2 regions of the Streptomyces sp. NPDC035033 genome follow, and region 1 is predicted to be linked to the other one. Evidence: riboswitches for the same ligand, from Rfam matches in the RefSeq annotation. Region 1 holds a riboswitch; the other holds the start of a gene.

Region 1 (4,160 bases):
GCGTCGATGCTCGCGGTGCTCGGTCTGGGCGCGCAGGGCGGCGAGGAGATCGTGCTCGCCTCGGACGCCGAGGGCTCCGAGGCCGCGCTGGACCGCCTCGCCAAGCTGGTCGCCGAGGGTCTCGAGGAGCTCCCCGAGACGGTCTGACCCAGCGGGTCGTCCCCGGCTCTCCCGGACGGCCGTGTTCCCGGAAATTCCCGGCGGACACGGCCGTCCGGCATTTCCGGGACCCCGGCCATCCACCGCTTCCGGACCTTGAATTCCCCTTTTCCGGGCAGCACGGAAAAGGCTCTGGAATAGCCGCTCTTTTTATACGGCGCCCGTGTTAATTCCGGACGCTCGCCGTGTTGACGGCATGTTGCGAAACCCTCACACGCCCCCGCTCCAGCCGTTTCAGCCGGTGCAGCGGGAGGGCGTGCTCCACGTGGAGCGCGGTCAGCGCGCGGGCCCGCTCGGCGTCCCCGCGCGCGAGGGCGTCCACGATCGCCCCGTGCTCGGCCCACGCCTCGACGGGCCGCTCCGGCCGGTCGACCACGTACATCCAGGCGATCTTGTGCCGCAGCTGGGTGAGCAGGGCGGTCAGGGCCGGGCTGCCGGACGCCTGCGCGAGCGTCTCGTGGAACCAGCCGCCGAGCGCCCGCAGGTCCTCGCCCTGCCCCTGCCTGGCCCGCTCCTGCCCCAGCCTGACCAGGCCGCGCAGCACCTTGAGGTGCGCCTCGGTCCGCCGCTGGGCGGCCCGCGCGGCCCCGAGCGGCTCCAGCAGCGACCGTACGTCGAGGAGGTCGGCGGCCTCCTGGTCGGTGGGCTCGGCGACCTGGGCGCCGGCATGCCGCCGGCTGACGACGAAGCCCTCCGACTCCAGGGTGCGCAGGGCCTCGCGGACGGGGACGCGGGAGACGCCGTAGCGGCGCGCCAGCTGCTCCTCGGTCAGCCGGCTGCCGGGCGCGAAGACCCCCGAGACGATGTCGTCCCGAATCGCCGTGCATACCGACTGCGCGGGAACCCGCATCTTCCGACCTCCGCTTCCGATCCGCGCGCACCGAATTCGAGCGACGCCTTTTCAGTGACTCTAGCGACGCCTGTCAAGCGACTCCATTGCAGCACACCGGAAATTCCGAAGCCCCCACGGAATTCGGCCGGTACAGGGCAGCGAAAAGGCCCCGGCTCGCCAGGAGCCGGGGCCTTTCGGCGCGAAGGGGACGCGCAGCGGGTCAGAGGCGGCGGGTCAGAGGCTGACGCCTCGGGCGCGGAGGTACGCGACGGGGTTGATGTCGGAGCCGTACTCGGCGGTGGTCCGGGCCTCGAAGTGGAGGTGCGGGCCGGTCGAGTTGCCGGTCGAGCCGGAGACGCCTATCTGCTGGCCGGGCTCGACGGTCTGGCCGACGTAGACGCCGATGGACGACAGGTGGCCGTACTGGGTGTAGGTGCCGTCGTTCATCCGGATCACGATGTTGTTGCCGTACGCGCCGCCCCAGCCGGCCTCGACGACGGTGCCGGAGCCGACGGAGACGACCGAGCTGCCGTAGGCGGCGTGGAAGTCGACGCCGGAGTGGCTGCCGGAGGACCAGAGCGAGCCGCCGGTCTGGTAGCCGGTGGAGACGTACGAGCCGGCGACCGGGAGGTTGAAGGAGGCGAGCCGGCGGCGCTCGGCCTCGCGGGCGGCGCGCTCCTTCTCCTCGCGGATCTCCTGGGCGCGGGCCTCGGCCTTGCGCTTCGCCTCGGCGCGCGCCTTGGCCCGGGCCTCGGCCTCGGCGACCTCCTGCTCCTGGGCGGCGACCTGGGCGCTGATCTGGTCGGCGATGGACTCGTCGGCGATCACCTGGGTGAGGCCGGTGTCCTCGGCGGAACGGTCGTCCGTGTCGGCGGCGAGCGCCGGGGAGGCGAGGGTGCCGACGACGCCGGTGGTGGCGAGGGCGGCCACGCCGGCGATGCCGGCGCCGCGGCGAGCCAGACGGCTCGCACCACGATGCTTCCCGGTGGCACGGGTGAACGCCAAGGCTGTTCCTTTCCTTCCTTCTCGCCTACCGGGTTAGCTGACGGGTTCGGAGCAGGAAGGTCTCCTACGGGCCCCTCCGCGTGGCGAAGGCGTCCGATTCACCCCAGGGACTGGGTGGGTCCCCGGCTCCCCGGGCTCGCGCCTGACGGGGACTCGGCGATGACTGTCCGGTGCCGCGGGTGCGGCGCGTGCGTCGGCCGGACAGCCGGGACGACGCTAGGCCGGACGGATGTCAATCGCCAAACAGACGCGCCGATTTGTAAGACATGCCACAAGGCATATGATCACCGTTGACTCGATAACGGACAAAGCGGAGGTCTCCGGCGTTTCTTCACGCTGGAGACCTCCGCCCGGGCTGACTCCGGGTCAGCTCACCACGGTCACCTCGCCGATGCCGAGGGCCCGCACGGGCTCCTCGATCTGCGACGCGTCGCCCACCAGGACGGTGACGAGCCGGTCCACCGGGAAGGCGCTGACGACGGCGGCCGTGGCCTCGACCGTGCCGGTCTCGGCGAGCCGCGCGTACAGCCGCGCCTGGTAGTCGTCCGGGAGGTGCTGCTCGACCTGGTCGGCGAGGGTCCCGGCGACCGAGGCGGCCGTCTCGTACTTGAGCGGGGCCACGCCCACCAGGTTCTGCACGGCGACGTCCCGCTCGGCGTCGGTCAGACCGCCCTCGGCGAGGGTGCGGAGCACCTTCCACAGGTCGTCCAGGGCCGGACCGGTGTTGGGGGTGTCGACCGAGCCGCTGATGGCGAGCAGCGAGGCGCCGTGCCCCTCGCCGTCCGAGCGCAGCACCTGGCCGAAGGCGCGCACGCCGTACGTGTACCCCTTCTCCTCGCGCAGGACGGCGTCCAGACGGGACGTCAGGGTGCCGCCGAGGCAGTAGGTGCCGAGGACCTGCGCGGCCCAGACCGCGTCGTGCCGGTCCGGGCCGACCCGGCCGATGAGCAGCTGGGTCTGGACGGCGCCGGGGCGGTCGACGATGACGACCCGGCCGGTGTCGTCGCCGGTGATCGGCTCCATCGGGCGCGGAGCGGCGGGCTTGCCGGTCCAGCCGCCGAGCGTCTCGGCGAGGACCTCGTCCAGGTCGACGCCGGTGAGGTCGCCGACGACGACCGCGGTGGTGGCGGCGGGCCGCACGTGGGCGTCGTAGAAGGCGCGGACGGCGTCGGCGTCGATGGCCTCCACGGTCTCCTTGGTGCCCTGGCGCGGCCGGGAGATGCGGGCGGTGGCCGGGAAGAGCTCCTTGTAGAGCTGCTTGGCGGCGCGGCGGCTCGGGTTGGCGGCCTCGTGCGGGATCTCGTCCAGCCGGTTGGCCACCAGGCGCTTGACCTCGTCGGCGTCGAAGGCCGGGGAGATCAGGGCCTCGGCGACGAGGCCGAGCGCCTTGGGGAGCCGGGAGACCGGGACCTCCAGGGAGACCCGGACGCCGGGGTGGTCGGCGTGCGCGTCGAGGGTGGCGCCGCAGCGCTCCAGCTCGGCCGCGAACTCCTCGGCGCCGCGTTCGGTGGTCCCCTCGGAGAGGGCGCGCGCCATGATGGTGGCGACGCCGTCCAGGCCCTCGGGCTCGGCGTCCAGCGGGGCGTCGACGAAGATCTCGACGGCGACGACCTGCTGGCCGGGACGGTGGCAGCGCAGCACGGTCAGCCCGTTGTCGAGCGCGCCGCGCTCGGGGGCCGGGAAGGCCCACGGCCTGGCCGCGCCGGCCTGCGGCCGCGGGTGGAACTCCATGCTGGTCAGAGACACGGCGGCGTCGGTCACTGGTCCGCTCCCTCTTCGTCGTCGCCCTCGGCGCTGTCTTCGGTCTCCACCGGCTCGTACACCAGCACCGCGCGGTTGTCGGGGCGCAGCCGGGCGGCGGCCACCTCGCGGACCTCGTCGGCGGTGATCGCGAGGACGCGGTCGACGGCGGTCAGGGCGAGCTGCGGGTCGCCGAACAGGACGGCGAAGCGGCACAGTTCGTCGGCGCGGCCGGCCACCGTGCCCAGCCGGTCGAGCCATTCGCGCTCCAGCTGGGCCTGGGCGCGCTCCATCTCCTCCGCGGTCGGGCCCTCGGCGGCGAAGCGGGCCAGCTCCTCGTCGACGGCCGCCTCGATGGCGGGGACCTCGACGCCGCCGGAGGTCTTGACGTCCAGCCAGCCGAGCGAGGGGGCGCCGGCGAGCC
Region 2 (4,160 bases), on a different contig from region 1:
GCCCGAACGCGACCCGGTGATCCGGGCCGGCCGCTCCGAGCCGGTCGAGGCCGACGGCTGGGTCTACCGGCAGGTCGGCGGGGCGGGGCGGGCCCTGCAGTGCCTGCGCGTCCACGTGCCCTCCGCCACCCGGGCCGACATCGTGCGGGTCCACCCCGGCGAGGAGTGGATCCACGTCCTGGAGGGGCGGGTGCGGCTCGCGCTCGGCGAGACGGTGCACCTCCTCGACCCCGGGGACAGCGCGCACTTCGACTCGCTCACCCCGCACCGGATCGGCGCCGCGGGGCCGGCCGGCGCCGAGCTCCTCTTCGTCCACACCCTGATGCAGAGCCCCGTCGCCGAGCTGTGCCTCGGCGACGGGACCCCGCACCGGCGCTGACACCCCGAAAGGTGCTGCCATGTCCGACAAATCCGTATCGGTCACCGGTGAAGAGCGCGGCGAGGGCCGGTTCCCCAAGGGGCTGGTGCTCCGGCTCTTCGCCTATCTGATCGCCGGCCACCTCTTCGCCGGCTTCCTCTACCTGCTCTTCATGCTCGGGGGGCAGAACCAGTGACCCGCCGGGCGGAGACCGCTCACGCCTCCGTGAGCAGCCGCTCCCGCAGCCGCTCCCGGGTCTCGGGCGCCAGCTTCAGCCCCCGGGCGAGATAGGCGTCCACGGAGCCCCAGGTCGCGTCGATCGTCTCGAAGGCGGCCCGCAGGTACTCCACCCGCGCGTCGAAGAGCGGGCTCAGCAGCTCCATCACCTCGGGCGCCATCGCGTCCCGGGCGGTGGAGCTGCGGCGCACCTTGTACCGGCGGTGGGGCGCGTTCGACTTCACGTAGTCGGCCTCGATCGCCGCGCGCTCCACGCCCAGCGCGAGCAGGGTGACGGCGATCGAGAGCCCGGCGCGGTCCTTGCCGGCCGCGCAGTGCATCAGGGCCGGGACGGAGTCCTCGGCGAGGGAGTGCAGGACCCGGCTGTGCTCGGCGGTCCGCTCCACGACCATCCGGCGGTACGAGGAGGTCATCCGCTCCGCGGCCCGGCCGTCGCCCAGCAGCTCCCGCAGCGTGGCGAGGTCGCCCTCGCGGACCAACCGCCAGAACTCCTTGCCGTCGGCCGGGTCGCTCAGCGGTATGTTCACGTTCCGCACGCCCGGCAGCTCGACGTCCGGGCCCTCTATCCGGGCGTCGGCGGCGTTGCGGAAGTCGAAGACGGTGTGCAGGCCGAGGCCGGAGAGGAAGGCCGCGTCGGACTCGGTGGCGTCGGCGAGGTGGCCGCTGCGGAAGAGGGCGCCGGGCCGGACGAACCGCCCGTCCGTCGTCGGCAGCCCGCCCACGTCCCGGAAGTTGCGGACCTCCGCGAGCTCGGGCTCACCGGGTTCGAGGGGCTGGACCTGCGGCAACTGCTGCGTCACGGATGCTCCTGGGGTAGGCGTTCGCGGGACCGGGACGAGATCGGTTCCCCCCCGCAATCATCCCGTCGCGCGGGGCGCGGCGCACCCCCCTGACCAGTAATGGGCGATCTGTCCGTATTGATGGGTCTTGGGGTAACGCGCCCTGGTTGAAGGGGAGATGGAATTCCGCGCGTGAGCAGGGTCATAGAAGTGACGGATCGTGGCCGGCCGCCCGGTCCAACCACCGCCCCGGAAAAGGGAATCGAGGGATCGTCATCGACGGAGGGTGACCGGAATTCCGGGTCCGAAGATCGCCCCGGAATGTCCGGTGAATTCCGCGGCTTGTTCGCGCCGGCCCGGCTCGTCTAGCGTCGCCGTCAATCCGGTCGGACCGCCGAATCCTGCCACCGTCCGGAATTCGACCCCATCCCATGCGCGGCAGGAGCGGGGGACCCAAGGAAGTACGCCGGTCCCGCGACGCAGGACGGCTAGGGGTGAAGTCGCGCGAGAAACGCGGCCGGACATCTCCAGTCCGAACCCGACAGCTCACCTCGCAGGCGCCGGAGAGGAATTCGCCATGCCCGCGAAGGGTAAGCACCGCCGCCAGAAGTCCACCCTGATCACCCGGGGCCTCGCCGCCGCCGGCACCGGCGGCGCCGTCGTCGCCCTGCCGTTCATCGGCGCGACCGGCGCCCACGCCGCCGAGCAGGCCGCCCCGGCCGCCGCCCCCGCCGTGGTGCGCGTCGCCGCGCAGGCCCCGGCCCAGGCCGCCCCGGCCGAGCGGACCGCCGCCCCGAAGACGTACTCCGTCGTCGCCGGCGACTACCTCTCCAAGATCGCCGCCGACCACGACGTCGCCGGCGGCTGGCAGAAGCTCTACGCCGACAACCGCCAGGTCGTCGGCGAGGACCCCTCGCTGATCCTCCCCGGCATGAAGCTCACCCTCGGCGCCGAGAACCCCGCCGAGGCCGCCGCGCCGAAGCCCGCCGCCGCCCAGGCCGCGCCGAAGGCCGCCCCGAAGGCCGAGCGCGAGGCCGCCCCGAAGGCCGCCCCGAAGAAGCAGTCCTCCGGCGAGCAGACCCGCGCCTCGCGCTCCGCCGAGCGCGCCGCCGCCCCGGCCGCCGCGCAGCCCGCCTCCACCGGCTGGGTCGCCCCGGTCTCCGGCGGCGTCTCCACCCCCTACCGCGCCTCCGGCTCCATGTGGTCCTCCGGCTACCACACCGGCGCCGACTTCATCGCCTCCTCCGGCACCACCGTCCGCGCCGTCGGCGCCGGCACGGTCGTCTCCGCCGGCTGGAGCGGCGCGTACGGCAACGAGGTCGTCATCCAGCACGCCGACGGCAACTACTCGCAGTACGCCCACCTCTCCTCCCTCTCCGTCTCCGCCGGCCAGTCGGTCAGCGGCGGCCAGCAGATCGGCCTCTCCGGCTCCACCGGCAACTCCACCGGCCCGCACCTGCACTTCGAGATCCGCACCGCGCCGAGCTACGGCGCGGACATCGACCCGCTGGCCTACCTGCGCCAGCACGGCGTCTCGATCTGAGCCGTCCGGCGCGACGCGCCCCGCGGAGGCCCGGCACCCCTGGTGCCGGGCCTCCGCCCCGTTCCGCGCTATTCCGGCTTGGCAAATTCTTTATCGGTGGCATATATCACCCACCGTCAACCCCTCCTTACGGTCGCGTAGGTCACATCCGAAACGGAAGGATGTGCCTTCGTGGCAGACGATTCGAGAGCAACAGACAAGAACGCGTTCGGGTCATTCGGGTCGTACGCGGCGATCGGTGACAGCTTCACCGAAGGCGTCGGAGACCCCGGACCCGACGGCACCTACGTCGGCTGGGCGGACCGCTTCGCGGTGCTCCTCGCCGACCAGCTGCCGGAACCCGAGGACTTCCGCTACGCCAACCTGGCGGTCCGCGGCCGCCTCCTCGACCAGATCGTGACCGAGCAGGTGCCCCGGGCGAAGGAACTCGCCCCCGACCTGGTCACCTTCTGCGCCGGCGGCAACGACATCATCCGCCCCGGCACCGACCCCGACGACGTCGCCGAGCGCTTCGAGCGGGCCGTGAAGGACCTCACCTCCTCCGTCGGCACCGTCATGGTGACCACCGGCTTCGACACCCGCGACGTGCCCGTCCTCAAGCACCTGCGCGGCAAGATCGCCACGTACACCGCGCACGTCCGCGCCATCGCCGACCGCTACGACTGCCCGGTCCTCGACCTGTGGTCGCTGAAGTCGGTCCAGGACCGCCGCGCCTGGGACGACGACCGGCTGCACCTCTCGCCCGAGGGCCACACCCGGGTCGCGCTGCGCGCCGCCCAGGTCCTCGGCCTGCCGGTCCCCGCCGACCCCGACCAGGCCTGGCCGCCGCTGCCCGCCCGCGGCCCCCTGGAGGTCCGCCGCGACGACATCCACTGGGCGCGCGAGTACCTGGTGCCGTGGATCGGGCGCCGGCTGCGCGGCGAGAGCTCCGGCGACCACGTCGAGGCCAAGCGCCCCGACCTCATGCCCCTGTAGCCCAGGGGCGGCCGGCGGGGATCCGCTCCAGGACCCCGCCGGCGAAGACGTCGTACAGCGGCAGCGTCTCCAGGTGGACGTAGCCGATGTGGCAGTCGCAGACGGCGAGCGGGCAGGCGCGCGGCCGCAGCGCGGCACGGTACGAGCCGTCGTACAGGTTCCCCAGCTCGGCCCGGACGAAGTGGCAGCGCCGCACCGTCCCCCCGCCGTCCACCGACACCACCGACGCGCCGGTCCGGCACGGCAGCCCCGCCGAGCGGTGCGGGTG

The links. A riboswitch is a leader RNA that binds a small molecule or an ion and turns the genes downstream of it on or off. The one in region 1 is predicted to bind cyclic di-AMP.
Region 2: linked by a shared signal. The riboswitch ahead of AB0E83_RS04145 (LysM peptidoglycan-binding domain-containing M23 family metallopeptidase) and the one ahead of AB0E83_RS11660 (M23 family metallopeptidase) in region 1 are both predicted to bind cyclic di-AMP.

Annotation. Positions count from the first base shown of each region.
Region 1 is NZ_JBEZUZ010000021.1:19,801-23,960, forward strand. Features, by position in the region: gene AB0E83_RS11650 (HPr family phosphocarrier protein) at 1-147, shown strand, start outside; gene AB0E83_RS11655 (GntR family transcriptional regulator) at 326-1,009, opposite strand; gene AB0E83_RS11660 (M23 family metallopeptidase) at 1,226-1,996, opposite strand; cyclic di-AMP (ydaO/yuaA leader) riboswitch at 2,005-2,165, opposite strand; gene AB0E83_RS11665 (pitrilysin family protein) at 2,363-3,727, opposite strand; gene AB0E83_RS11670 (pitrilysin family protein) at 3,754-4,160, opposite strand, start outside.
Region 2 is NZ_JBEZUZ010000005.1:34,592-38,751, forward strand. Features, by position in the region: gene AB0E83_RS04130 (helix-turn-helix domain-containing protein) at 1-379, shown strand, start outside; gene AB0E83_RS04135 (DUF6126 family protein) at 399-554, shown strand; gene AB0E83_RS04140 (tyrosine-protein phosphatase) at 574-1,395, opposite strand; cyclic di-AMP (ydaO/yuaA leader) riboswitch at 1,785-1,947, shown strand; gene AB0E83_RS04145 (LysM peptidoglycan-binding domain-containing M23 family metallopeptidase) at 1,952-2,917, shown strand; gene AB0E83_RS04150 (SGNH/GDSL hydrolase family protein) at 3,089-3,892, shown strand; gene AB0E83_RS04155 (STM4011 family radical SAM protein) at 3,879-4,160, opposite strand, start outside.